3 regions of the Ornithinicoccus hortensis genome follow, and region 2 is predicted to be linked to each of the others. Evidence: riboswitches for the same ligand, from Rfam matches in the RefSeq annotation. Region 2 holds a riboswitch; each other region holds the start of a gene.
The links. Region 2 has a riboswitch for S-adenosylmethionine ahead of FB467_RS03895 (bifunctional o-acetylhomoserine/o-acetylserine sulfhydrylase). Riboswitches for the same ligand answer to the same signal wherever they lie in the genome.

Region 1 (8,213 bases), 450 kb from region 2:
TAGGCCTCCCCGGTGTGCTGCCACAAGGAGGATCCCCAGTCGTAGCCCTCCCGCTTAGCCAGCGTGATCGAGCTGTTCGGCTCGTAGTTCTCCAGCGTGAACGGGCCGGACCCGACGACGCTGGCGCACCGCTCGTCGTCGGACTGTGCGGCCGACTCCGGCGACAGCAGCCCGAGGGTATGCGTCGAGGTCGCCTGCAGGAACTGGGCGTTGGGCCGGTCGAACTCGACGGTGAAGGTGCGGTCATCCTCGACGGTGGTGCCGGCGTAGCCGTCGAGGTAGCCCTTGATCAGGGCGCCACGCGCCCCGATGTCCGTGGCCCGGTCCAGGTTGGTCTTGACCGCCTCGGCGTCCACCGGGGTGCCGTCGCTGAAGGTGGCCCCCTCCTGCAGATGGAAGGTGTAGGCGCTGGCGTCGTCGTTGACCTCCCACGACTCGGCGAGCCAGGGGACGATCTCCCCGGTCTCCGGGTCCTGGTCGGTCAGGGAATCCACGAGGTGGCGGATCGAGTAAATGGTGTCGTTGCTGCCGACCTGCTGCGGGTCGACGCAGCCCTGGTCGGATCCGACGGCAAACCGGAGGGCACCGCCGGGCGTGACCTCTTCGGGTGCCGACGCCGGCAGCGCGCTGGCCGCCGCGCCGTCGCCGCCCTCGCCGTCGGTCTCTGTGGCTCCTCCTGGCGCGCATGCCGCGAGGAGGAGTGTGGCACCGAGGGCGCCGGGGGCGAGGAGGGTATGCCGGGAGGCCCGGTGCCGGGCGGCGCCGGCCCGGAACGTGGGTCGGGTGGTGTGGTTCATGGGTGTCACCGATCAGGGGTGGGGTCGGATGCAGGAAGGGCCGGGGCGATCTCGCGATAGCCACCGTCGTGGTAGGCGAGTGGGGGTCCCGGGGTGTGCTCGAGGTCGACCACCTCGGCCAGCACGACGGCGCTGTCGCCGACGTGCGTGCGGCTGCGGACCGCGAGGATGAGACGGGCCAGGGCACGGTCGAGGACGGGCAGACCGTGCGGCCCGGAGGCCCAACTTCCGGCAGCGGCGAACCGGTCGATGCCGCTGGTGGCGAACGCCGTGGCCACGTCCTGCTGGTCCCGGTGGAGCAGGTGGGCCGCCACGTGGCCGGCGCGCTGGAGGGTCGGCCAACTGGACGCGCCCCGGGAGATGTTGAAGCTGACGTAGAGCGGGTCGACCGACACCGACACCAGGGAGGTGGCGGTGAAACCGACCGGGCGCAACGGCCCACCGGCGGTGATCACGCTCACCGTGCCGACCGCGCTGCGGAAGGCGGCCCGGAAGGCGCTCGCGTCCGGGCCCGGCTCCCCGGTCAGGCCGGTCGCCCCATCGTGGGCGGTGAACGCGTGGGCGGTCATCGTCCTCCTCCCGTCACGACGGGCTGTTCGGCTCGGACGCCCGCTGCGGTCAGCGCACGCTGCAGGGTGCCCGCGTGCTCGCCCACCCAGTCGGCGACGACCGTCTCAGCGTCCGGTACCTCCGGCTCGAGCAGCGACACCGCCCCAGACGGGACCTGCGCGCCGAGCTCCTCGAGGAGCAGCTGCAGCGTCGCGGCCACGGAGTCACGGTGATCGGGCTTGCCGGCGATGGCCACCGGCACGGCCACCACCCCCGCGAGGTCGCCGGCCTGGTAGGTGTCCAGGAAGATCTTCAGCAACCCGGTGTAGGTGCCCTTGTAGGTCGGGGTCGCCACGACGAGGAGCCGGGCCGAGCGGACCGCACCCCACGGGTCCGGATGCGGTGCCGCCGCCGTGGCCGGCTCGGCGGTGAACGTGATGCCGACGAGCTCGGCCAGTTCCAGCACCTCCGGTGTGTCACCGAGGTCCAGGTCGGGCAGGGCTGCCCGGACCTGTTCCACGACGGTGCCGGCCAGGGCGGAGGTGCGGGACCCCGCGCGCGGGTTCCCGACCAGGACCACGGTCTGTGCGGTGCTCATGCGGACTCCTTCCGGACCCCGGCTGCCGCCGCGGTCTCCCAGTCGGTGGCGGGGCGGGCAGCGGACAGCCCCAGCTGGTCGCGCAGGGTCGACCCCTCGGCATAGGAGGCGCGCAGCGCACCCCGCTCCACCAGGAGCGGCACGACCTGGTCGACGAACGCGTCCAGGCCCCCGGGGGTGATGTGCGGCACGAGGATGAACCCGTCGCTGACCTCGGTCTGCACCGCGTCGATGAGAGCATCGGCGATCGTCTCCGGGCTGCCCACGAAGGCCTGCCGCTGGCCGCGCTCGATGGCGACCTCGCGCAGCGTGAGGTTCTTCTCCTCCGCGAGGGCCCGCAGGCGGGTGACCTCCGCGCGGGCGTCGTCGACGTGCCGGGCCCGGCCCTGGATGATGCTCGAGGGGCCGACCTCGGGCTCCACGTCGGGCAGCGGCCCGTCGGGGTCGTAGCCGGAGAGGTCCCGGTTCCACACCTGCTCCAGGAGCAGGATCGCGGTCTGCCCGCTGACCTGCTGGCGGCGGATGTCGGCGGCAAGCTCCGCGGCCTCCTCGTCGGTGTCGCCGACTACGAAGGTGACCCCGGGGAGGATCTTGAGGTCGTCGGGGCGACGGCCGTAGCGGGCGAGCCGCGACTTGACGTCGCGGAAGAAGGCCCGCCCCGCCTCCGGGGTGCCGTGCCGGGTGAAGATCACGTCCGCGGTGCGTGCCGCGAACTCGCGTCCCCCGTCGGAGTCGCCCGCCTGGAAGATCACCGGGTGCTGTTGGGGCGAGCGCGGCACGTTGAAGTGGCCCGCGATGTCGAAGTGGTCGTCGTGGTAGCCGAACTCCCCGACCGTCCCGTCCGCCAGGAAGCGCCCGTGCTCCTGGTCGCCGGCGACCGCGTCGACCTGCCAGGAGTCCCAGAGGTGCCGGGCCGCCCGGACGATGCTCTCGGCGCGCTCGTAGCGCAGCTCCCGGTCGAGGTAGCCGCCGCGGCGGAAGTTCTCGCCGGTGAAGGCGTCGGAGCTGGTGACCACGTTCCACCCGGCGCGGCCGCCGGACAGGTGGTCCAGGGTCGCGAACTGGCGGGCCACCTCATACGGCTCGTTGAAGGTGGCGTTGATGGTGCCGACCAGCCCGAGGTGGTCGGTGACCCCGGCGAGCGCGGCGAGCACCGGGAGGGTGTCCGGCCGACCGACGACGTCGAGGTCGTGGATCAGGCCGCGCTGCTCGCGCAGCCGCAGGCCCTCGGCGAGGAAGAGGAAGTCCAGGTGCCCCCGCTCGGCAGCCCGAGCGAACCGGCGGAAGGAGTCGAACTCGATGTGGCTGCCGGAGCGCGGGTCGCTCCAGACGGTGGTGTTGTTCACCCCGGGGAAGTGCGCCCCGAGGATGACCTGCTTGGGGGGTGTGCTCATGTCGGTGTCCTTGGAGTTGGGTGGTCAGGCGCTGGCGGCGTAGCGGTTGACGGCGGCCGGCAGGCCGAGCCGTTCGCGCAGCGTGGAGGGGCCGTATGCGGTGCGGAACAGTCCGGCGCGCTGGAGCGCCGGGACGAGGGCGTCGGTGATCGCCGGGAGGTCGATCGCGTGCTCGGCGGGGCGGAGCCGGAAGCCGGCATACCCGAGGGCGTGCCACCGCTGGACCAGGTCGGCCAGCGCTGCCGCGTCCCCGGCGAAGACCAGGGCGTCGGAGGTGAACTCCTCCCCGGCGACCTCGTCGAGTTGCCTCAGCCGCGCCGCCCCGTCGCCGTGCTCCGGGGTGGACAGCACCACCTCGAGGTCGGCGAAGACCTTGAGCGGGGTGTCGGCGGTCCGGTGCTGCCCCTCCAGCTCGCGGACCTGCGCCAGGATGGCCGCGGCGTCCTCGTCGTCCCGGGGCGTGACGTAGAGGACGTCGGCGCCGCGGGCGGCCAGTTCGTAGGGGATCGGCTGGTGGCCGAGCGCGGTGACGACCGGCTGCCCCTGCGGCGGGCGCGGGGTGATCGAGGGGCCCTTGACCGAGAAGTATTCGCCCTCGAAGTCGATGTAGTGCAGCTTGTCCCGGTCGATGAACCGCCCGGTGGCGGCGTCGCGGATCTCGGCACCGTCCTCCCAACTGTCCCACAGCCGGCGGACCACCTCGATGACGTCGCCCGCCTCGTCGAACAGGCTGCGCAGCTGCGCCTGCGCCTCCGGGGAGGCGAGGTCGCGTGCGTCACGGACGTCCCCGAACGGCGCGGCCCGACGACCGACGTGCGCCGCCTCGGCCGGGCGGGCAGAGACCTGCACCCGCCAACCGGCCCGTCCGAGGCTGACGTGGTCCAGGGTCGCCAGGTTCTTGGAGACGTGGAACGGCTCGGTGTGCGTGGTGGTGATCGTCGGCACGATGCCGATCCGTTCGGTGCGGGTGGCGACCCAGCTGGCGACCAGGCTCGCGTCGAGGCGGCCGACCAGCCGCGAGGTGGTCGGCACCGGGGCGGGACCGAACGGGGTGCCGGCGTGCAGCGCCAGGCTGTCCTCGATGGTGATGAAGTCGATCAGTCCCCGCTCGGCGGTCAGCGCCTGATCGGTCCAGTATCGACCGGTGAAGACCTCGGTGGCCCGGGAGCCGGTCCGCCGCCAGGAGGCGGGGTGCCAGCCGGTGCCGTCCAGGGCGATGGCGAGGTGCACGGGGGTGTCGGAAGTGGGCAGCGTCGAAGTCAACGAGATCTCCTGTGGGTGCAGGGCGGTCCGTCGTCGGACCGGGAGGTGGGGTCGGGGACCCCGGGTTTAAGGGGGAAGGTGCTGCGTGCGGGACGTCGGTCAGCGGTGCTGACAGGCCCCTCGGGCCGAGCGCATCCGAGCGGGCCCGGCGTCCTGACATCGGGCGGACAGGTTGCGCTGCTGCTCCGGGATGACGCTGAACAAGGGAGTGACCTCCGTGGCTGTCGCACTTGCCGATCGCGGTATTGCGACCGGCCCGGTCCTCACCTGGAGCACCCCACTGCGAGAGAGGGTTGCCGCCCAGCAAGCCAGGGCTTGACGCTGGGGCTCATGACCGAGATGAACATAACACGGCATTCGGATGATCCGTCAATAGCGTTATGCATCTCGGCAGCGTGACCTACCTCACCCCCGCCTCCCCGACCAGACGCGCGACCGGTCGGCCCCACCACCCCACCAGACGCGCGACCGGTCGGCCCCACCACACGACCAGACGCGCGACCGGGCGATCCCGACGATCGGCATACAAAGCCTTGACGGCCTCACCGCCGACCCCTACTGTCCAATTGGATAGGCCACTAGGCCAAGTCCTGTGCGGACACCAGGGGGTATCAATGGGGTGCCCTCGTTCCACGAAGGGGAACAGCACATGAAGGCACGCACCATCTGGGGACGGGGAATCTCCGCGACCCTGCTCATCGGAGTTCCAGCCCTGCTCCCAGTAGCGGCCCATCCCGGGGTGATCACGCCCGAGGCCGGCTCCACCGACGCCGACCCTCACCTAGAGATGGTGGTCGAATCACGCACTCCGCTGGAGGGCGTCGACTCCGACTACGAACGGCTCACCGGCCACGTCTACGGAGAGGTAGACCCCGATGACCCGGCGAACGCCGCCATCGTGAACCTGGACAAGGCGCCCGTGAATGACCAGGGGATGGTCGAGTACAGCGTCGACTTCGAGATCCACAAACCGACCGACATGAGCGAGGGCAACGGCACCCTGCTGTATGAGGTGGTCAACCGGGGTAGGCCGCTGATCCCGGCCTTCGTCAACGGCGAGGACACCCTGCTCTACGACGAAGGATTCACCCTCGTGTGGTCCGGGTGGCAGGGCGACCTCCCGGAGTCCGAGGCCACCCTCAACGCCGACTTTCCCGTCGCGACGGACGACGGAGAGCCCATCGTCGACCTCGTCCGCGACGAGTTCGTCGACCAGGGCACGGGGACCTGGACCGGAACGCTGAGCTACCCGGCAGCATCCCTGGACCGCGAGGAGGCCTCGCTGACGATCCGGGAGAAGGAGAGCGACCCGCGCCAGCCCATCGACGACTGGCAATACGTCAACGACCAGCAGATCGAGGTGACCCACCCCGGCGCACCGTTCGACTCCGGCGCCATCTTCGAGTTCATCTACCCCGGGACCGAGCCGACGGTGCTCGGGCTCGGCCTGCTCAGCACCCGGGACATCAACTCGTTCCTGCGGTTCGCCGACCAGGACAAGGAGGGCAACCCGAATCCGCTCGGCGGCGAGTCGATCGACAATGCCGTGGCGCTCGGGGTGTCCCAGAGCGGGCGCTACCTCCGGGAGTTCATCTACGAAGGCTTCAACCAGGACCTCGACGGCCGACAGATCTTCGACGGGGCGATGCCGATCATCGCGGGCTCCCGCCGCATCTGGCTCAACTACGAGTTCGCCCAGGTCGGTCGTTGGTCCAAGCAGCACGAGGAGCACCTGCAGCGCGGCGACCAGTTCCCGTTCACCTACCCCACCATCCAGGACCCGCTGACCGGCGAGACCGACGGGATCCTGCAGGCCTGCAGCGCCACGCAGACCTGCCCCAAGATCATGCACGTGGACGGCGAGTACGAGGTATGGGGTGCCCGCGGCTCCCTCGTGGTGACCGACGGGGACCCGGCCGGACCGACCGACGTGACGATGCCGGACACGGTCCGGCTCTACATGGTGGCGGGCACCCCGCACGGCGGGGCGAACGCCATCCTGCCGCCGAACGACGACCTCGGGATCTGCCAGCAGGTCAACACCCCGCTCGGCACGCAGGCGGTCATCCGATCGCTGGTCCTGCGCCTGGACAGCTGGACGGCAGACGGGGTCACCCCGCCGGCCAGCAACTACGGCTCGGCCGACGCCGGCACGCTCGTCGGCTCGGCGCAGGACGAGACGCGCTTCCCCGATATCCCGGGCGTGACCTACAACGGACTGTTCAACTACCTGAGGGTCACCGACTACGCCACGACGCCTCCGACCGAGGGTGCCGAGTATGCCGTCCTGGTGCCCCGGGTCGATGTCGACGGCAACTCCCGGGCCGGGATCCGGTTGCCCGCTCTGGAGGCGCCGCTGGCCACCTACACCGGGTGGAACCACCGGTCGGCCGGCAACGCGGAAGGCGAGCTGTGCGGCTCCTTGGGATCCTTCATCCCGTTCGCCGCGACGAAGGCGGAGCGGATCGACAACGGCGACCCGCGCCGGTCGCTCGAGGAGCGCTACAGCTCCGACGACCGGTATGTGTCTCGGTACTCGACCTGGGCACACTCCCTGGTCCGCAAGGGCTACCTACTCCCGGCCGATGCCCAGTCGATGATCGAGGAGGCGAAGGGCATCTCCGTCCGCTGACGCCGACCGGGCGCCCGTCGGCAGGACGGCGGGCGCCCGGTCACGCGTCCGGTCGCCCCTAGAGACAGCCCGGTCGCACGTCCGGTCACCCCCTGGGGCCGCCCGGTCGCACGTCCGGTGGGGTGGTGGGGCCGCCCGGTCACACGTCCGGTCGGGTGGTGGGGTCAGGGGCGGGCGAACCAGGCGGCGGCCAGCAGCTCGTGGGAACGCGCCCGCGCCTCGTGGTCATGCGTGATCGTCGTGATCAGCAGCTCGTCGGCGCCGGTCGCGGCCTGCAGCACGCCGAGCTGGTCGGCGACCCTCTCCGGACTCCCCACGAACCGGGTCCGGAGGCGGTCGTCCACCAGGGCCTCTTCCTCGGGCGGCAGCGGGTCGGCGGCGGCCTCCTCGGGCGTGGGATACGGGATCGCCCCGCGGCCGGTGCGGATCGAGGCCACCCACTGCCCGTAGCCGGCCGCCAGGTATTCGGCCTCGTCATCGGTGGGGGCCACGACCACGTCCGCGGAGACCGTCACGTGCGGTGCCGTCAGCCGGTCACCGGGGACGAAGCTGTCCCGGTAGTGGCCGACGGCGTCGATCACCCCGGACGGCGCGACGTGGTAGTTCGCGCCGAACGGCAACGCGCGCTGCCCGGCGAGCGCCGCGGACTCGCCCTTGGAGCTCCCCAGGATCCACAGCTCGGGGTCGCTCGGGGTGTCGGCTGCGGCCCGGTCGAGCGACAACTCCCCGACCTCCAACGTCCCGCCGAGGATGTCCTGGATCGTGGTGACGATCTCGGCATACCCCTCCGGCTGCGCCCCCTTCAGGTAGAGCAACGACTGGCTCGCGCGGAACCGGGGACCGGACAGCAGCGGACCGAGCGCCACCGGCGCTGGGACGAGCAGCCCCTCGGGGGTGGTGTACTCCTGCGCCGCGGGGCGCGGCGGCAGACCCGTCGGTTTGTCAGCCCCCGGCGCCCGGCGCAGTCCGGAACGCCCCAG
Region 2 (10,158 bases):
GCGCGAGCGGGGTGTGCTCCTGCAGCAGGACCTGGGCGGTGGCCAGCAGGGTGGCCTTCCCCGACTGGTCGATGTATGCCGTGATGGACCGCATCGCGGTGTCGTCCCCGGGGATCAACTCCTGGACGACGAACCGGTCCCGGAAGCCGGCCTCACGCACCCGGTTGAGGATGGTGGTCAGGTCGTCCGGGGTGTCGACCTTGTAGATCTTCTGCATCCCCTCGAAGGACAGTCCCTCGTACCGGGCGCCGACGGCGGCCTTGGCCACGACCGGGAAGGCCAGGTCCACCTCCGGCGGCGTCCATCCCGCGGAGTCCGCGTCGGTGAAGTCGGCCACGAGGGTGCGGGGGGTCGGGATGTCGAGTTCCTCGCAGAGGCGGGCGAACTCGATCTTGTCGGCGATCGTGTCGAGCACCTGGGCGTCGACCGCGGGCACGACATACCACTGCCGCAACCAGTCCGCCTGCTCGCTCAGCATCCGGCTGAACGTGTCGGCGTTGGCGAGCAGGAGGGTGGTCCGGCCGCGCGCCTTGCGCTCCTTGCCGATCCGTTCCAGGGCCGCGAGGTTCTCGGCGCGGCCCCCCGCGTGCCCCAGGTCGACGATGTCCAGGATGTTGGAGTTGGCGATCGGTCCGCCGACGACCCGGGTGATCACGGTGCTGCGGATGCCGTAGCGCTCGTGGAAGGCGCGGGCCAGGGCGTAGATGCCGATGTCGGTGCCGAGCAGGACGACGTCGAAGCCGGGGTCGGGGGATGACTGGTTCATGGTGCTCCAGGGGGCGTGGGCAACAGGGGGCGAGATCCGAGCGTACCGATCGTGGCGGCGTATTCTGACCACATGACGGGCTCGGGGGGATCTCGCAGGGGTCTTGTCGGGGCGCTGCTGGCCTCGCTCCTCGCCCTCGGCGGGTGCGCGACAGGGGCACCGCCGACGCTCACTCCAGCCGCGCCCCGCGACACGACGGGCGCCGAGGGTGCTCCGTCCCAGGGCGGTGCACCCGTCCGGCCGCCCGGCCCGGTGCCGGACCCGTTCGTGCCCGCGGGGGACGAACTGACCGACGAGGACCTGCAGGCCTTCGGCGCCCGGCTCACCGACGCCCTGGAGTCCGGGGACGTGGAGCACTGGCTGTCCTACTTCGCCCTCGACGACGAACAGACCGAACGGCAGCGGCAGTGGTTCACCGCCGTGCAGGCCGTGCCGATGGAGGTGCGGGAGATGCACCCGACCCTCTGGCTCGGTCCCGACGGCGCCGAGGTCGGCGCGGACGGGGAGTGGTCCTCCGAGGAGCGGGTGCGCTTCGGTTTCCGGCACCAGGTGTCGGGCGCGGACCCGGTCCCCTCGGTCGAGCTCTACGACGTCGGGCTCGAGCGGTCCGAGGACGACGGGGGGCTGCGGATCAACGACCTGGCGGGCGACCCGGACCAGGGGGACTACCCGCAGCTGTGGGACGTGGGGCCGGTGGAGGTCCTCGAGAGCGACCACCTGGTGGTGCTGACCGACCCCGAGCAGCGGGAGTTGGTCCGGGAACTCCTGCCGAGCCTTGACCTGGCCGCCGCCGAGACGCTGTCGGAGGTGCCGGTCGACGGCGTGGACCGGATGGTGGTCACGCTGACCTCGGCCGAACGGGTGGCGACCCTCTTCGGGGAGGGGGAGGTCAACGAGCTCGCCGGCTTCGCGATGCCGGTGACCGGGATCCGTGAGGTCGGACAGTACGACGGCCTGGCGGACCTCGACCCGACCGACGACCTGACGGTGCGCCTGGTGCTGGACCTGGAGTACACCGCGGACGAGCTGGACAACTACGGGGAGGACGTCGCGGGCGGGTCCCCGCTGTTGCGCCACGAGGGGATGCACCTGGCGATGCTGCTGCGGCACCTGGAGGCCAACCCCCCGAAGTGGGTGTCGGAGGGCTTCGCCGGCTGGTTCGAGGTCGCCGCCGCGGACGAGCCCGCCGAGGACCTGGAGTGGTGGTACGGCGTGCTCCTCAAGGGCGCCGGGCTGCCCACCGAGCTGCCGCCCTCGCTGTGGCTGGCCTTCGAGGGCGAGGGCCCGATGGATATCGACCGCAACTATGCCGCCTCCGCCATGGTCTTCCGCTACGTGGAGGAGACCTACGGCTACGAGACCACCGTCGCCCTCGGGGACCGGTTGCACCAGATCGCCCTGTGGGACGACTGGGACGGCGCCATCGACGACGCGCTGCATGAGCAGCTCGGCACCGGGTCGGCGGAGTTCGTGGACGGTTGGACGGCCTGGGTGGCCGACCGGTACCCCGACGTGGGGTCCGGCGACTGACGGGCCGGGCGGCCCTTCGCGGGGGCGGTGCTGCCCTACTCGGAGTCGGCGTGGCCCTGCTCGGGGTCGGTGCGGCCGCCGCCCGGGCGCGGACCTGCCACCCCGCGCCGGGAGGTGCGGGTGGACTCGGCGGCCTCCCGGCTGGCCCCGGCGGCCTCCTCCCGGGCCCGGCGCAGGGCCTCGCCCGGGTCCTCCAGGTCCACCGAGCCGAGCCCGTCCCCGTCGCCGGTGCCGGCGCCCTCCTGCATCGCCCCCGCGGCGGCGTCGAGGTGGGCGTGGCCCGGTGAGCCGGGGGCGCCGAGTGCGGACCCGATGCCCTGCAGGGCCTGGGTCAGCTCGGTCGGGACCACCCACAGGGTGTTGGCGTCTCCCTGGGCGATCTGCGGCAGCATCTGGAGGTACTGGTAGGCCAGCAGCTTGCTGTCCGGGTTGCCCTTGTGGATGGCGTCGAACACCTGGAGGATGGCCCGGGCCTCGCCCTGGGCCTCCAGGATCGCCGACTGTGCCGACCCCTCGGCGCGCAGGATCGCAGCCTGCTTCTCGCCCTCGGCGGTCAGGATCTGGGACTGCTTGACGCCCTCGGCGTTCAGGATCGTGGCGCGCCGGTCGCGCTCGGCCCGCATCTGCTTCTCCATCGAGTCCTGCACGCTGGGCGGCGGGTCGATGGCCTTCAGCTCCACCCGGTTGACCCGGATGCCCCAGCGGCCGGTGGCGTCGTCGAGCACCCCGCGCAGCTGCCCGTTGATCTGGTCGCGGCTGGTCAACGTCTGCTCCAGGTCCAGCGAACCCACCACGTTGCGCAGCGTGGTGACGGTGAGTTGCTCGACACCCTGGATGTAGTCGGCGATCTCGTAGGTGGCCGCCTTGGGGTCGGTCGGCTGGAAGTAGATGACGGTGTCGATGCTGACCACCAGGTTGTCGCTGGTGATCACCGGCTGCGGCGGGAAGGAGACGACCTGCTCCCGCAGGTCGATGTGCTTGCGGACCCGGTCCATGAACGGGATCAGGAAGTGCAGTCCGGGTTCGAGGGTGCGGTGGTAGCGGCCGAGCCGCTCCACGATGAGCGCGGTGGCCTGGGGCACGATTTTGATGGCGCGCGAGATCGCCACGGCCACGAAGATCAGCAGCAGCAGGAGAACGACGTACAGGGCGATGTCTGCGGGGTTGGGCATGCTGATGACCTCCTGGTCGGTGGGACTAGGGCGACGGATCGGCCGGGACGAGGGCGACGACGGCGGTGGCGCCCTCGATGCGGACGACGGCCACCCGGGCACCCAGGGGGATCGCGGGGCCGGACTCGGTGCGGGCGGTCCACTCCTCACCGGCGAGCTTCACCAGACCGGAGGTGTCGGTCACCTCGCTCAGGACGACCGCCGTGCGCCCCACGTGGGCCGCGGTGTTGGTGAGCTGTCCCTCTCCCGGTGGCTTGAGCTTGCGCAGTGCGAGCGGCCGGAGCAGGGCGAGCAGGGCGAGGGCGGTGATGATGAAGACGAAGACCTGGCCGACGAAGCCGAGACCGAAGTAGGCCGCGACCGCTGCCGCCACCGCCGCCAGGGCGAGCATGCTGAACACCAGGTCCAGGGAGGCGATCTCGATGAGCCCCAGTGCCAGCGCCGCCCCGGCCCACCAGAGCCACTGCGTCTCCCGCAAGAACTCCATCGCGCACCTCCGCCCGTCGTTGCCCCATGGTAGGGGACGAGGCGGGTGGGACAGGAGTGGCGGACGACCGGGGACCGGTCTACCAGAGGCCGCCACCGCTGAAGACGGACTCCTCGGCGGAGACCGCCGGGCGGGCCCGCTGGAGGCGGGACGGAGCTTGGCCGGCGTCCCGGGTGACCGGCGCCCTGCCCTGCGTCGGCGTGGTGCCGTGCGCCGGTGCCCGGTCGGAGAATCCGCCATGGTCGCGGACCGGCCGGTCCGCCAGCGCGTCGGCGATGATCGCGAAGACCTGGTCGGTCTCGATCAGGAAGCCGTCGTGGCCGTATGGCGAGTGGATGGTGGCCAGGCCCCGGCACGCGGGGGCGGTAGCGATCAGCGCGCCGTCCTCGGGGGTGAAGAGCCGGTCGCTGTCGACCACGGCGACGGTCAGGTCGGCGGTGATCCGGCGCAGGGCGGCGTCCACCCCGCCCCGGTCGCGGCCGATGTCGTGACCGTTCATCACCTCGGTCAGGTGCAGGTAGGTGTTCGCGTCGAACCGTCGGACCAGCTTGCGGCCGTGGTGCTGCAGGTAGGACTGCACGGCATACCGTCCGCCGTGTGCCGGGTCCTCACCCCGCTGGGGCTGGTTGCCGAAGCGCTCACCCATCTCCCCGCCGCTGCGGTAGGTGGCGTGCGCGATCTGGCGGGCGACCTCCAGGCCGGCGCGCGGACCCGGGCCGGGGTAGTAGTCGCCGCCGTGGAACGCCGGATCGGCGCGGATCGCATACAGCTGCGGTGTGGCCCAGGCGATCTGGTCGGCAGTAGCGACGGCCCCGGTCGCGATCGGCAGGCAGCGCTTCACCCGGCCGGGGAAGGTGACCGCCCACTCCAGGGCGCGCATCCCACCCATCGACCCGCCGACCACGGCGGCGAAGCTGCGGATGCCGAGGCGGTCGGCGAGCAGCGCCTCGGCCCGGACCTGGTCCCGGACGGTCAGCCGGGGGAAGAGCGAACCCCACGGCCGACCGTCCTGTCCCGGGGAGGAGGGCCCGGTGCTGCCCCGGCAGCCGCCGAGGACGTTCGGTGCGATGACGAAGTAGCGGTCGGTGTCGAGGGGGCGGCCCGGCCCGATCAGGCCGGGCCACCACCCCGCGGTCGGGCTGTCCGGTCCGGTGTCACCCTCGACGTGGGAGTCGCCGGTGAGTGCGTGCAGCACCAGCACCGCGTTGTCGCCCGCCTCGTTCAGACGTCCCCACGACTCGTACGCGAGGCGGACGTCGGGCAGCGTCTGCCCCGACTCCAGGGTGAGGTCGCCGACGACGCGTGAGCGTCGCCGGGTCCCGGTGGACAGCCCGACCGGCATCAGGCCCCCTTGGCCGCCACGAACCCGAGCTCGAGGTCCGCGAGGATGTCGTCGATGTGCTCCAGCCCGACGGCCAGGCGGACCAGGCCCGGGGTGACCCCGGCCGCGCGCTGGGCCTCCTCGGTCAGCTGCTGGTGGGTCGTCGAGGCCGGGTGGATGACCAGCGAGCGGACGTCACCGATGTTGGCCACGTTGGAGTGCAGCTCCAGCGCCGACACGAACCGCTTGCCGGCCTCGAGGCCGCCCTGGATCTCGAAGGCCAGGACCGCGCCGGCCCCGCCGGGCAGGTAGCGCTGGGCCAACTCGTAGGAGGGGTGGCCCGGCAGCCCCGCGTAGGAGACCGACTCCACCTGGTCGTGGTCCAGCAGCCAGTTCGCCACGTGCTTGGCGTTCGCGACGTGGCGCTCGATCCGCAGCGAGAGCGTCTCCAGCCCCTGGGCGATCAGGAAGGCGTTGAACGGTGCGATGGCCGGCCCGAGGTCGCGCAGCAGCTGCACCCGTGCCTTGAGGATGTAGGCCAGGTTGGCCCCGAGCGGGCTGCCCACCCCGAGGTCGCGGGCGAAGACCAGCCCGTGGTAGCTCTCGTCCGGGGTGTTGAACCCGGGGAAGCGCTCCGCGTGCTGCGCGTAGTCGAAGTTGCCGGAGTCCACAATCACGCCGCCGATCGCGGTGCCGTGGCCGCCCAGGTACTTCGTCGCCGAGTGCACCACGATGTCCGCGCCGTGCTCGATCGGACGGGTGAGGAAGGGCGTCGGGATGGTGTTGTCCACGATGAGGGGCACCCCGATGCGGTGCGCCACGTCGGCCACCGCGGCCGTGTCCAGCACCTGGCTGCTGGGGTTGGCCAGCGACTCGGCGAAGAACACCTTGGTGCGGTCGTTGGCGGCGGCGGCCCACGACTCGGCGTCGGTCGGGTCCTCCACGAAGCTCACCTCGACCCCGAGCTTGGGCAGGGTGTGGGCGAACAGGTTCTGGGTGCCGCCGTAGAGGCTCGGGGACGCGACGACGTGGTCACCGGCCTGGGCGACGTTGAGGATCGCCAGGGTGGTGGCCGACATGCCGGAGGCGAGCAGCAGGGCGCCCACCCCGCCCTCGAGGTCGGCGATCCGCGCCTCGACGGTCTCGTTGGTCGGGTTGCCGATCCGGGTGTAGATGGGGCCGAGGTCCTGGAGGGCGAACCGGGCCGCCGCCTCGTCGGCGTCGTCGAAGACGAAGGAGGTCGTCTGGTAGATCGGCAGTGCGCGGGCGCCGGTGGCGGCGTCCGGGGTCTGTCCGGCGTGGATCTGGCGGGTGGCGAAGGACCAGGTCATGGTCGGTGTCTCCTGATTCGTGGGGATGCATCCGTGGGGATGGTGGTGGGGATATTCGTGGGGATGTGTGCGTGGGGACGGTGGTGCGGGAGCCGGCGGCGCATCGGCAGGGCGGGCTGCGCCACGGCGCCCGACGGCATACGGGTAACCCCGCCCGTGCCGGGGGACGGCCGACGGGCCGAGCGGCGGTGGGGTGGGGGCAGGGGTCTGCGTGCCGGGCTTAGCGGCTACACATTCGACAGGTCACAGCGGCGCTCCTTCGTCAGCGTCTCTGGGCCTCTCGGGTGAGTGGCCCGCGCTTGCGAGAACGCCGTATGGCGTCCCGCCAGGTCATCACCCGGGGCACCCCACCGCGAGTGGAGGGTTGCCGTCCAGCAAGCCGGGGCTCGAAGCTGGAACTCATGACCTTGGGACACATATAACCCCACACAATCCCGCGAAGTCAATGCGCTCATCGGGGCCATCAACCGGTCGTGACTGAAGATGCTTCGGTAACGACTGGTGTGGCGGCGTGGTGCTTCGGCGGTGGCCGGAGGGCTACTGTCGTTCCATGCCGCTTCGCCCCCGCCTCGCCGCAGTGTCGGCCCTGGTCGTGGTCTCGGTCACAGCCTGCGCCGGACAGGGACCGTCGGACGACCGGGAGGAGGCCACCGGCGTCGCCGTGGGCAGCGGGTCCGACGCGGCCGGGGCGTCCGGGCCGGGGGACGAGTCCCGGTCGCAGGACGCGACCCGGACGACCGGAACGGCTCCCGCCCGGTCCGGCACACCGTCCGGCGCGGTGCTGTTCCTGGTGCCGGACACCGCGACCCACGTGACGATCACCGACTTCGACGCCATCCGCGAGCGCCTCGGCGTGCCCGAGATGACCTCGGAGTGGTTGATGACCGACCGGATCGAGTTCTGGGGGCAGGTGTCGCAGAGCACCGTCCTGCTGACGGACGGCGCGCTGCGCGAGGAGAACTCCCGGTTCATGCTGCGGTACGGCTTCACCCAGGACGACGTCGACTGGGAGGCGCGCTGGACGGGGGACGCCCCGGGCCTGGCCCTCGGGCTCCGGCCCGACCTGGACCCGGACGGCGTCGAGCGGGCGGTGGCCGACGGCGTGGGACCGCTGGCCGGCGCGCACCTGGAGCAGGAGGAGTCGGTGGTGGTGTCGGGGGGTGCGACCGGTGGGGATGCCACGATCGCCGCAGACCCTGCGGTGGTCAGGCTGGCCGGGACGGATGCCGAGTCGCTCTACCTGCGCCGTGGCTGCATCCCGTTCCACGAGGCGCTCGGGGTGGATGCCACCGAGGAGGACCAGGACGAGGTCGTGGCGGACCACGACGTGCCAGGCCTGCTCCGGGTCGAGGGGATCGCGGTGGCCTTCACCGGCCGGTCGGCCACGGTCCGGCTGGCCTACCCCGAGGGGGTGACCGAGGAGGCGGCGATGGTCGACCTGGGCGCCCGGGCCGACCTGGCGGCGGACTGGCCACTGGTGGAGTCGATCACGTTCGCCGACGGGTTCGTGGTGGAGCCGCCCCCGCCCGTCGGGTTCGCCGACGGGGTGGGCGAGCTGACCTATCCGGTCGCCGCGCCGGGCGGGGCGGCCACCCTGACGCTCACCGGGTTGTTGCCGGTCGGGGTCTGCAACGAGGTGCCGCCCATGGAGGAGCCGACCGGTCTCACCCCCGGGGGATGACCGGGGGTGAGCCCGGTCGGAGGGTTCATTCCTGACTGCGACGACCGGCCAGCCCGACCAGGCCCACCAGCACCAGGAGGGCGCCCACCCCCGCGAAGGCGAGGGGTGCGGCATACCTCCAGTCCACGGTGATGTCCACGAACTGCAGGGTGAGCGCGCCGGCGGCCACCGCCAGACAGACGACTCCGAAGGCCACGGTGCCCCAGGCCGGCCCGGTGGGTGCCGGGATCCGCTCCGGCTGCGGGGGTGGGGGCGTCGGGTCGGCGTCGGTCGTGGCTCCCGGGTGGTCCCTGCCGCCCGAGCCGGAGGACGCCCAGCCATCGGTGGGTTCCTCGGCCGCGGGAGGCCCGGGCACCTCCCGGGTCCGGTCGTCATCGGCGGCGACCTGTCGCCACTCCGGGATCTCGGTGCGCTCGACCGGGAAGTCCGGGGTCTCCGCGTGCGGTCGGAGCTGGTTGTCGTCGTTCATCATCCTCAGTTCCTCTCCACCGTGACCTGGCCGATGCCCACCTGGGCGTCGATCACGAGATCCACCGGACCGTCGCCGACGACGAGGTCCTCGTTGACGTTGAGCCCGCCGGTGACCGAGAACCCCTGGTCCTGGAAGGGCGGGCCGCTCAGGTTGACCGTCCCGATGCCGGAGCCGGCCTCGATCCGGACGGTCAGGTCCTCGGGCAGTTGGATGCGCAGGTGGCCGACGTTCACATCGGCCCGGATCGTCTCTCCGTCGACCGCGTCCGGGTCCAGCCCGGTGAGGTCGAGGATGCCCTCGCCCGCACCGAGGGCGAACTGCTCGCCCGCCGTGACGCTGGTCGGTCGCCAGGTGTCCTGGCCGACCCGGGTCGAGACCTGGTAGTCGTCCGGCAGCGGGGCGAAGGCGACCGTCCCGACCAGGCTGACCAGGGCCAGGAACCCGACCCACCCGCTGTGGCGTCCGGCGGCCCCGAGCCCCAGGACGACCACGGCCAGCACTGCCAGAGCCCCTGCGCAGGCGAGCGCCAGGGTGTTGCCGGGCAGGTCGTACTGCGCCCCCGCCCACAGCAGGCCGCCGAAGGTGAGCATGGCCAGTCCGGTCGCGATGAGTCCCGTCGTGGCGCCGGCCGTCTTGCGGCGCTCGCGGATCGGACGCGGTGGTGCGGGCTGCCGGGGTGGCCGCGGCGGGGTTGCGGTGCCGCGCCGGGGCGGCCGGGGTCCGTCGGGGGCGCCCACGGCACCCGCCCAGCCCGGACCGGTGTCCTGGGAGCCCGCCCAGCCCGGACCGGTCTGCTGCGAGCCGGTCCAGCCTGCACCGGTGGTCTCGTGCCGGAACGTGCCGCCACGGTTCGGGTCGGACCCGTCGAGCACCCCGGTCGAGCGCAGCAGCATGACGACGCCGATCACGACGGCGACCGTGAGCACCACGGAGGCGAACCACCAGCCGCCGCCCCACCAGCCACCGGGACCGCCCCACCAGGGCAGGATCCCGATCGTGGCGAAGGTGGTGACCACCAGCAGCAGGATGGACTCCCCGCGGCCCTCCCGGAGGCCCTGCTCCAGGTGGGTGCGCTCGGACCGGTCCGGCACCAGCAGCCAGGCCCAGAGGTAGAGCGCGACGCCGAAGCCGAAGATCAGTGCCGCCACCACGAAAGCGATCCGGATCACCAGCGGGTCCAGCCCGAAACGTCGCGCGGTCCCGGCGGCCACACCCCCGATCCAGGCGTCGGGGTCGCGGCGCAGGTCGATCCGGCGCAACGCGTCGAAGAAGGAGTCGGTGCCGGGGTGGTGCCCCTGGCCCCCAGGTGTGTTCGTCATACCCCCACGGTGCCGGTTGCGGGCCGACCCTCGCCATGAGGGGCGACCCTGACCGGACCCTGGCCGCACCCTGAGTTCG
Region 3 (10,158 bases), 460 kb from region 2:
CCGGCTGCGCGCCGTCCGGGGACGCGAGGTCGGCCTCGTCCCACAGGACCCGAGCGTCTCGCTGAACCCGGTGAAGCGGATCGGGCCGCAGGTGCTCGAGGCGGTCACCGCGCACCGCAGGCTGCCGCGGGCCGCCGCGCGGGCCGAGGCGCTGGGGCTGCTGGAGCGGGTCGGGCTGGACCGCCCCGAGGTGCGGCTGCGCCAGTACCCGCACGAACTGTCCGGCGGCATGCGGCAGCGGGTGCTCATCGCCATCGCGATCGCCGGACGCCCCGACCTGCTGATCGCCGACGAACCCACCAGCGCGCTGGACGTCACCGTGCAGCGCCGGATCCTGGACCACCTGGAGACCCTGACGGCCGACCTGGGCAGCTCGGTGCTGCTGGTCACCCACGACCTCGGGGTGGCCGCGGACCGGGCCGACCGGATCGTGGTGATGCAGGGCGGCCTGGTCGTCGAGGAGGGCCCCGTCCGGCAGATCCTGGAGGACCCGCAGGACGCCTACACGCGGCGGCTCCTGGCCAGCGCGCCCGGCCTCGGCGCCCGGGTGACGGGCCCGGCATACGCCCCGTCCGTGCCGGTGCCGGAGGAGGCGACGCCCGTGGTCCGGGCCGAGCACCTGGTGAAGGACTTCGCGCTCCCGGCCACCCGGGGCAGCGGCCCGCGGGTGGTGCGGGCCGTCGACGACGTCAGCTTCGAGCTGCACCGGGGCCGCACGCTGGCCCTGGTGGGCGAGTCCGGCTCGGGCAAGTCCACAACGGCCCGGCTGGTGCTGCGGCTGGCCGACCCGACGTCCGGCACGATCACCTTCGACGGCGCCGACATCACCACCGCCTCGGGCCGCCCGTGGCGCGAGCTGCGGCGGCGGGCGCAGCTGATCTACCAGAACCCGTATGCGTCGCTGGACCCGCGGTTCTCCGTCGAGGAGCTGGTCACCGAGCCGCTGCGTGCGTTCTCGGTCGGCACCCGCGCCTCGCAGCGCGAGCTGGCCGCCCGCCTCGTCGACCGGGTGGCGCTGCCCGGCGGGACGCTGACCCGCAAGCCGGCCGAGCTGTCCGGCGGCCAACGGCAACGCGTGGCGATCGCGCGGGCGCTCACCCTGTCCCCCGACCTGGTGGTCTGCGACGAGGCGGTCTCGGCGCTCGACGTCTCGGTGCAGGCGCAGGTGCTGGAACTCCTCGCCGAGTTGCAGGCGCAGGACGGACTGGCCTACCTGTTCATCACCCACGACCTGTCCGTCGTCCGGCAGATCGCGCACGACGTCGCGGTCATGCGCCAGGGGCGGATCGTCGAGCTCGCCCCCACCGAGCAGGTCTTCGAGCGCCCGGCGCACCCCTACACCCACGAGCTGCTCTCGGCGATCGCCGGGACGCGGCACCCCAACGCCCAAGGAGTCCCCGCGTGAAGTTCCTCGCGCTCACCCTGATCACGCACGTCCCCGACCCGGTCAACGGGACCCATCTGTCGACCCACGAGCGGCTGCGCCAGGTGGTTGACAACGCGGTGCTGGCCGAGCAGCTCGGCTTCGACGGGTATGCCGTGGGCGAGCGCCACGAGCGGCCGTTCATCTCCTCCTCGCCGCCCGTGGTGCTCAGCCACATCGCCGCGCGTACCAGCCGGATCCGGTTGTTCACCGGCGTGACCACGCTCAGCCTGTTGGACCCGGTCCGTGCCTTCGGGGACTACGCGACGCTGGACAACCTGGCCGACGGGCGGCTCGAGCTGATCATCGGGAAGGGCAACGGCTCGGCCCAGCGGGAGCTCTTCCAGGTCACCCCCGAGGACCAGTGGGCCCGTAACCGCGAGTCCTACGAGGTGTTCCGGCGGCTCTGGCGGGACAACCGGATCACCTGGTCCGGCCGGTTCCGCCCGCCGCTGGTCGACGCCGAGGTGTGGCCCCGGCCGCTGCAGCGCCCGATCCGGGTGTGGCACGGCAGCGCGACGAGCACCGCCTCGGTCGACCTGGCGATCGAATTCGGTGAACCGCTGTTCTCGGCGAACGTTACGCATCCGGTGGGGCCGTATGCCGAACTGGTCCGGTACTACCGGGAGCAGTGGGCGGCGGCCGGCCGGGACCCCGCGGAGGCCCTGGTGGGTGCGGGCTCCGCCGGCCTGGTGGTGACCCGGGACAGCCAGGAGGCGGTCGGGCTCTACCGGCCGGTCTACGAGGCCCGGACCCGGCAGTTCGCGGCGCTCGGGGTGGAGCCGTCGTTCCGGGACTACGAGGACTTCGTCGAGCGCAGTTCGGCGCTGATCGGCAGCCCCGAGCAGGTCGTCGACAAGGTGCACCGCTACCACGAGCAGCTCGGGCACGAGGTGCTCCACGTGTCCGCCGACGGCGAGGGGCTGACCGGGGCCCAGCACCGGGCCAGCCTCGAGCTGTTCCAGTCGGAGGTGGCACCGGCGCTGCGCGCGTCGATCCCGTCGCGGCCGCTCGCGGCGCCGATGACTCCTACCGAAGATCCTGCGTTAGCGGCGCGGTGTGAGGCGGGTCTCCTTTCGCATTGAGGTCGTGATGGGTTAGGCTTCCGAACGAAATCCATCACGACCGGCAGAGGGACAGGCCCGATGAAGCCGGGGCAGCCTCCCGCGGGGTAACCCGCGGGAAAGGTGCCAAATCCTGCGGCGGCCCCTCGGGGTCGGCCGGAAGATGGAGCTCGTGGACGGGTCGCAGGCCCGCCCCCGGGTAGCGCCCATCGTCCGCACCCGCAGGATCTGGCGGCCGGACACCTGGGAAGGGCGCGACCGACATGACCGAGATCTCCCGACTGACCCGCGGCCTGCGGACCGGCATCGACAGCGATCCCGCGCAGGGCGCGGTCATCCCCCCGCTGTACCTGTCCAGCAACTTCAGCTTCGCCGAGTTCGGCGTGCCCCGGGAGTACGACTACACCCGCAGCGGCAACCCGACCCGCGACGTCCTCGCCGAGGCACTGACCACGTTGGAGGGCGGCTACGGCGGGACGATCACGGCGACCGGCATGGCGGCGATCACGCTCTGCACCCAGGCGCTGCTGCGGCCCGGCGACACGATCCTGGTGCCGCACGACTGCTACGGCGGGAGCTGGCGGTTGTTCGACTCCCTCTCCGGCCGGGGTCAGTTCGCGAGCCGGACGGTCGACTTCGGCGACCCGGTCGCCGTCCAGGAGGCGCTCTCCGGACCGAACCCCCCGAAGGTGGTCTGGCTCGAGACGCCGTCCAACCCGTTGCTGCGGGTCACCGACATCGCCGCGGTCACCGAGGCCGCTCACCGGGTCGGTGCCCTCGTGGTGGCGGACAACACCTTCCTCTCCCCGGTGCTGCAGCAGCCGTTCGAGTTCGGCGTGGACGCCGTCGTGCACTCGACCACCAAGTTCATCAACGGCCACAGCGACGTCGTCGGCGGCGCCGTGATCGCGGCGAACCGGGAGCTGCACGAGGAGTTCGCCTACTGGGCCAACGTCCTGGGCATCGTGGGCAGCCCGTTCGACTCCTACCTGACCCTGCGCGGCCTGCGGACACTGCATACCCGGATCCGGGCACACCAGGAGAACGTGACGGCGGTGGTCGAGGAACTGGCCGACCACCCCGCGCTGGCCGCCTGCTACTACCCGGGCCTGCCGGACCACCCCGGCCACGAGCTCGCGGCCCGGCAGCAGAAGGGCTTTGGCGCGATGCTGTCCTTCGAGCTCGTGGGGGGCGAGCTGGCGGTGCGGGCGTTCCTGGACGGGCTGCGATGTTTCAGCCTCGCCGAGTCCCTGGGCGGCACGGAGAGCCTGGTCGCCCACCCGGCCACCATGACGCACGCCTCGATGAGCGCGCAGGCCCGCGAGGTCGCCGGGATCCGCGACGGGCTGCTGCGGCTGTCCGTCGGCATCGAGGAGGCCGCCGACCTGGTCGCTGACCTGCGCGCCGGCCTCGACCGGGCCCTGGAGGCGACGGAGGCGGCCGACCCGGCCCACCGCAGCGAGGTAGCGTGACGCCGACAGGAGGCGAACTGGTGGGCACGCGGCAGCCGGCACGGGCCGGCCTCGGGGCACGGTTGGCCGCGCCCGGGAGGCCCCTGCTGTTGTTCAGCATGACCCCGCCCCGGCAGAACACGCCCGAGGCGGACCGGGCCCGCATCGCCGAGGTGATGACCGGCCGGCTGCGCGACCTGGACCTGGACGCACTGATCCTCTACGACATCGAGGACGAGAGCGACCGCAACCCGCAGGAGCGCCCCTTCCCCTACCTGCCCACGATGGACCCGGCGGACTTCCGGACCCACCTCACCGGCTGGGACGGTCCCGTGGTCGTCTACCGCACCGTCGGCAAGTACGAGCCGACCGAGCTCAAGCAGTGGTTGACCGACCAGGACCCGGACCGGGTGGCCACCGTCCTGGTCGGCGCGTCCACCGGCTCCACCCGGGTGCGCACCCGGCTCGCGGAGGCCCAGTCGCTGTGGCGCGACAGCGGCGCGGCCCTGCCGCTCGGCGCCGTCGCCATCCCGGAGCGGCACGCCGCGCGCGGTGACGAGCACGACCGGATGCTCCGCAAGCAGGCGGCGGGTACGTCCTTCTTCGTCACCCAGGTCGTCTACGACATCGATGCCGCCAAGGACCTGGTCTCCGACTACTACTACGCGTGCGTGGACCGGGGGGTGCGGCCGGCACCGCTGGTCTTCACCCTCTCGGTCTGCGGGTCGCTGAAGACGCTGGACTTCCTGCAGTGGCTCGGGGTGAACCTGCCCCGGTGGCTGCTCAACCAGCTCGAGCGTGCCGAGGACCCGCTCGCCGAGTCGCTGCGCCAGTGCGCCGAGATCGCGGCCGGCCTCGCGGACTTCTGCACCCGGTTGGGTATGCCGTTCGGCTTCAACATCGAGAGCGTGTCCATCCGCCGGGTCGAGATCGACGCCTCGGTGCAGCTGGCTGCGCACGTCCGGGAGGCGCTGGTCGGCAGGTAGGTTGCGGGCCCGGCTGTGGACGGACGGCCCCGCGTCCGGCGTGCCGTGCCAACCTGGACCGCATGGGAGGGAAGGGGGACTATGGGAGTCATGCCGACCCCTCCGCTGAGCCGGCCGTTGACCCTCGAGGACTTCGAGGCGATCCGTGACGTCGAGGACGGGCACCGCTACGAGCTCATCGACGGGGTGCTGGTCGTGACCCCGTCGCCCGTCCCGCGCCACCAGCAGGTGGTCACCGAGCTGCTGTTCCTGCTGCGGTCGACGATCACGCCGGGGCACCGGGTGTATGCCGCACCGCTGGACGTCCGGCTCGGAACGGACACCGTGGTGCAGCCGGACCTGCTGGTCGCGGCACCGGCCACCGTCACGGCGGGGTGGGTCGACGGCCCTCCTGCCCTGGTCGTCGAGGTGCTCTCGCCCAGCACCCGCTCCTTCGACCTCGGCGCAAAGCTGCTGCGCTACGAGCAGGCAGGGACCCCGTCCTACTGGGTGGTGGACCCGGACGAGCCGTCCCTGCGGGCCTGGGAGCTGGACGCCGACGGCTACCGCGAGGTGGCCCGCGCTGCCGGCGACGAGGTGGCAGAACTGGCCCGGCCGTGGCCCCTCCGGGTCGTCCCCGCCGACCTCGCGGCCGGGGACCTCCCGGGCCCGGTCGGACCCTCCTTGTAGGGTGCGAAGCGGCGGACGGTCCACGGGACGGGGGACCGCCGTCGACCCGAGGCGAAGGAGCCCCTGTGCGCATTGGCGTCCCGTTGGAGTCGCTCCCCGGGGAGACGCGCGTCGCCGCGACGCCGCAGTCGGTGGGTCGGCTGGTCGCCCTGGGGTATGCCGTGACCGTCCAGTCCGGGGCGGGGAGCCGGGCCAGTTATCCGGACGAGGCGTATGCCGGGGCGGGCGCCACCGTGGACCCCGGACCGGAGGTGTGGTCCGCCGACGTGATGTTGAAGGTCAACGCGCCCTCGACCGAGGAGATCGCGTGGCTGCGACCGGGCACCACCCTGGTCGCGCTGCTCAGCCCGGCGCTGTCCCCGGACCTGCTGGACGCGCTCGCCGCCCGTGGGGTGACGGCCCTGGCGATGGACGCGGTGCCCAGGATCTCCCGGGCGCAGTCGCTGGACGTGCTCTCCTCGATGGCGAACATCGGTGGCTACCGGGCCGTGGTCGAGGCGGCGCACCAGTTCGGGTCGGTGTTCACCGGCCAGGTCACGGCCGCCGGCACCGTGCCGCCGGCGAAGGTCTTCGTGATCGGCGCGGGGGTCGCCGGCCTGGCCGCGATCGGCGCCGCCTCGAGCCTGGGCGCCATTGTCCGGGCCTTCGACATCCGGCCGGAGGTGGCCGAGCAGGTCGCCTCGATGGGCGCCGAGTTCGTCCAGATCGAGCTCCCCGACCAGGGGCCCAGCGCCGACGGGTACGCCCGCGAGATGGACGAGGACCTCGAGGCACGGGCGATGGAGGTGTATGCGCAGGAGTGCGCCGAGGCCGACATCGTCATCACCACCGCCCTCATCCCGGGCCGGCCGGCGCCCCGGCTGATCACCGCCGAGACCGTGGCCGCCATGAGACCGGGCAGCGTGGTCGTGGACATGGCGGCGGCCAACGGCGGCAACTGTGCGGCGACCGTGCCGGGCGAGGTCACGACGACCGCAGGCGGGGTCAGGGTGATCGGCTACACCGACCTGCCCGGGCGGCTGCCGACGCAGGCGTCGCAGCTGTTCGGCACCAACATCGCCAACCTGATCACGCTGCTCACCCCCGGCTCGGACGGTGACCTGGTCCTCGACCTGGACGACGAGGTGCAGCGCGGCCTGACCGTGGTCCACGAGGGCACCGTGACCTGGCCGCCGCCCCCGGTCACCGTGTCGGCCACGCCCCCAGCGGCCGCAGCCGCTACCGTCGACGAGCCGGAGCCCGCGCCCTCGCCCCCGAAACCCCCACCGGACCCGCGTCGCCGGTACGCCGCGATGGGCCTCGCCGCGGTCCTCTTCGCGCTGGTGGCCAGCGTCTCGCCGCCGACCTTCCTGGGCCACTTCACCGTGTTCACGCTCGCCGTCATCGTCGGCTTCTACGTGATCACCAACGTGACGCACGCCCTGCATACACCGTTGCTCGCCGAGACCAATGCGATCAGCGGCATCATCCTGGTCGGCGCGCTCCTCCAGGTCGGCAACGAGGACCTCCTGGTCCGCAGCCTGGCCCTGGGGGCCGTGGTGGTGGCCAGCGTCAACGTCTTCGGCGGGTTCGCCGTCACCGGGCGGATGCTGCGGATGTTCCGGCGGGACGAGGCGGCATGAGCGTCACCTCCCTCAACCTCGTGCAGGCCGCCTACATCATCGCGGCCGTGCTGTTCGTGCTGTCCCTGGCGGGGCTGTCCAAGCACGAGACCGCCCGGCGCGGCAACGCCTTCGGCATCATCGGCATGACGATCGCGCTCGGTGCGACCGTGTGGCTGGCCGCGCTGGAGGCGGACAACCCGGTCCTGACGCTCGCACTGATCGGGGCCGCGATGGCGGTCGGCGCGGCGATCGGCCTGTGGCGCGCCCGCGTCGTGGAGATGACCTCGATCCCCCAGCTCATCGCGGTGCTGCACAGCTTCGTCGGGATCGCGGCGGTGCTCGTCGGCTACAACGCCTACGTCGCTCCCGGTCCGCTGACCGGGGCGGAGGAGACCATCCACCTGGTCGAGGTCTTCCTCGGCATCTTCATCGGCGCGGTGACCTTCACCGGCTCCGTCATCGCGGCGCTCAAGCTCAGCGCCAAGATCTCCGCCAACCCGTTGATGCTCCCGCACCGGCACCTGCTCAACCTGCTGGCGCTCGTGGTCTCCGCTGGGCTGCTCGTCTGGTTCATGGTGAGCCACTCGGTGCTGCCGCTGGTGCTGATGACGGTGATCGCCCTCGCCTTCGGCTGGCACCTGGTGGCCTCGATCGGTGGCGGGGACATGCCGATCGTGGTGTCGATGCTCAACAGTTACTCCGGGTGGGCGGCCGCCGCGGCCGGCTTCATCCTGGGCAACGACCTGCTGATCGTCACCGGCGCCCTCGTGGGGTCCTCCGGTGCCATCCTCAGCTACCTGATGTGCCGGGCGATGAACCGCTCCTTCATCTCGGTGATCGCCGGCGGCTTCGGCACCGAGAGCGTCGCCTTCGAGGAGGGCGAGCGGGTCGGTGACTACCGGGAGAGCAACGCCGCGGAGGTGGCCGAGCTGCTCCGGGAGGCCCGGTCGGTGGTCATCACCCCCGGCTACGGCATGGCCGTGGCGCAGGCGCAGTATCCCGTCGCCGACCTGACCGCCCGGCTACGCAAGCGGGGCGCGCAGGTGCGCTTCGGCATACACCCCGTCGCGGGGCGACTGCCCGGTCACATGAACGTGCTGCTCGCCGAGGCGAAAGTGCCCTACGACATCGTGCTCGGGATGGACGAGATCAACGGCGACTTCGGCGACACCGACGTCGTCCTCGTCATCGGCGCCAACGACACCGTCAATCCGGCGGCCGTGGATGAGCCGGGGTCGCCGATCGCCGGTATGCCGGTGCTCGAGGTGTGGCACGCGAGGGACGTCGTGGTACTCAAGCGGTCGATGGCCAGCGGGTATGCCGGCGTGCAGAACCCGCTGTTCTACCGGGACAACACGCGGATGCTGTTCGGCGATGCCAAGGAGGCGGTCGAGTCGGTGCTGCGGGACCTGTGAGGGGAAACCTGTTGCCCGGGGTGGCCATCGCTGGTGGACTCGACTGGTGCAGGTGACGCGAACGGCCGAGGACGTCTGGAGTTGCGACGGCGCGGAGTTGGCCGTCATCATGCGCCCCGACGGCAAGGGACTCGTGCGGCTGCCGACCGGCCGACCCGACCTGTGGGCCACGTTGGCAGCGGCCGTCGCCCACGATGTCTCCGGTCCCCTGGTGCTGGAGTTGGACGAGGCGGACACTGCCGCGGCTGACGCGCTGGGTGCCGCAGGGTTCCGTCCCACGCGGCGCGAGCAGCACTGGCGGATCCCGCTGGACCGGCTCCCCGATCGGCAGGTGACCGCGGACGGGCACCACTTCATACGGGTTGCCGACGCCGACCCCGAAAGGGTCGCCCGGCTGGACAACGAGATCCGGCAGGACATCCCGGGTGCGGCCGGGTGGTATGCGACCGCCGCGGAGTTGCTCGAGACCCTGTCCGACGACGAGTTCGATCCCGCGCTCTATCTGATCGCGGTGCGCACCGAGACGGGTGAGTACGACGGCTTGGTCCGCGTCTGGAACCGCAGCCCTGCCCCGCGGCTGGGGTGCCTCGGTGTGCGGCGTCCCTGGCGGCGCACCCGGCTCGCGCCCGCCCTGCTGTATGCCGTCGCCCTGCCGCTGCGGGAGCGGGGGGTTCCCGAGATCATCACCGAGACCGACGTGTTGAACCGTGACTCGCACCGGATGGTCGAGCACATCGGCGGGGTGCCGACGGTGGTGCGGGTCGAATGGGAGCGACCGGCACCATGAATGATGCCTGGCTGACCCTCCGGGAGGTCCGGGCCGGTGACCGGGTGGCAGTCCTCTCCCCCTCCTGGGCCGCGCCCGCACACTACCCGCAGGTGCATGAGCAGGCCATGGATCGCCTCCGGGAACGCCTGGGACTCGAGCCCGTGGAGTTTCCCACCACCCGCCGCACGACCACACCCCGAGAGCGGGCGGCCGACGTCAACGCCGCCTTCGCAGACCCCTCGATCCGGGCGATCCTGTCCACCATCGGTGGCGACGACCAGATCACGATGACGCCGTACCTGGATGCACGGCCGGTGCGCGCCGACCCCAAACCCTTCCTCGGCTTCTCCGACAACACCAACCTGTTGAGCTGGCTCGCTTATCACCGCGTCCCCGCGGTGCACGGAGGCAGCACCCAGATCTCCATCGGTCCCGGGCCTGCACCCCACCCGCTGCACCTGGACTCCCTCCGGCTGGCGCTGAGCGGGGGCGACCACGTGCTGGAGGTACCCACTCAGATCAGCGAGGTTGGCCACCGGTGGGACCACCCGCGGGCGCTGACCGATCGGCCGGAGAGCTACCCCGCCGAGCCGTGGTCCTGGGCGGGGCCGTCCCGCGCCGTGACCGGTCGGCTCTGGGGAGGCTGCCTGGAGATCCTGTCGTGGGTGCTTGCGGTCGGACGGTTCGTGCGGCCGGTCGAGGAGTACCAGGGTGGCGTCCTGCTGCTGGAGACCTCCGAGGAGCTGCCGTCCCCGCACGAGGTCTACCGCATGCTGC

Region 1: linked by a shared signal. The riboswitch ahead of FB467_RS01800 (LLM class flavin-dependent oxidoreductase) and the one ahead of FB467_RS03895 (bifunctional o-acetylhomoserine/o-acetylserine sulfhydrylase) in region 2 are both predicted to bind S-adenosylmethionine.
Region 3: linked by a shared signal. The riboswitch ahead of metB (cystathionine gamma-synthase) and the one ahead of FB467_RS03895 (bifunctional o-acetylhomoserine/o-acetylserine sulfhydrylase) in region 2 are both predicted to bind S-adenosylmethionine.

Annotation. Positions count from the first base shown of each region.
Region 1 covers NZ_VFOP01000001.1:398,686-406,898, forward strand. Annotated here, with positions in the region: gene FB467_RS01780 (ABC transporter substrate-binding protein) at 1-797, opposite strand, end outside; gene FB467_RS01785 (flavin reductase family protein) at 803-1,366, opposite strand; gene FB467_RS01790 (NADPH-dependent FMN reductase) at 1,363-1,944, opposite strand; gene FB467_RS01795 (NtaA/DmoA family FMN-dependent monooxygenase) at 1,941-3,338, opposite strand; gene FB467_RS01800 (LLM class flavin-dependent oxidoreductase) at 3,363-4,601, opposite strand; SAM riboswitch class IV at 4,823-4,937, opposite strand; gene FB467_RS01805 (alpha/beta hydrolase domain-containing protein) at 5,251-7,233, shown strand; gene FB467_RS01810 (LLM class flavin-dependent oxidoreductase) at 7,398-8,213, opposite strand, start outside.
Region 2 covers NZ_VFOP01000001.1:845,212-855,369, forward strand. Annotated here, with positions in the region: gene FB467_RS03870 (carboxylate--amine ligase) at 1-766, opposite strand, end outside; gene FB467_RS03875 (hypothetical protein) at 839-2,296, shown strand; gene FB467_RS03880 (SPFH domain-containing protein) at 2,332-3,468, opposite strand; gene FB467_RS03885 (NfeD family protein) at 3,494-3,955, opposite strand; gene metX (homoserine O-acetyltransferase MetX) at 4,035-5,297, opposite strand; gene FB467_RS03895 (bifunctional o-acetylhomoserine/o-acetylserine sulfhydrylase) at 5,297-6,607, opposite strand; SAM riboswitch class IV at 6,898-7,014, opposite strand; gene FB467_RS03900 (hypothetical protein) at 7,158-8,288, shown strand; gene FB467_RS03905 (hypothetical protein) at 8,314-8,760, opposite strand; gene FB467_RS03910 (PspC domain-containing protein) at 8,763-10,079, opposite strand.
Region 3 covers NZ_VFOP01000001.1:385,423-395,580, reverse strand. Annotated here, with positions in the region: gene FB467_RS01765 (dipeptide ABC transporter ATP-binding protein) at 1-1,405, shown strand, start outside; gene FB467_RS01760 (LLM class flavin-dependent oxidoreductase) at 1,402-2,508, shown strand; SAM riboswitch class I at 2,537-2,657, shown strand; gene metB (cystathionine gamma-synthase) at 2,751-3,959, shown strand; gene FB467_RS01750 (methylenetetrahydrofolate reductase) at 3,980-4,924, shown strand; gene FB467_RS01745 (Uma2 family endonuclease) at 5,015-5,593, shown strand; gene FB467_RS01740 (Re/Si-specific NAD(P)(+) transhydrogenase subunit alpha) at 5,659-7,215, shown strand; gene pntB (Re/Si-specific NAD(P)(+) transhydrogenase subunit beta) at 7,212-8,612, shown strand; gene FB467_RS01730 (hypothetical protein) at 8,659-9,399, shown strand; gene FB467_RS01725 (LD-carboxypeptidase) at 9,378-10,158, shown strand, end outside.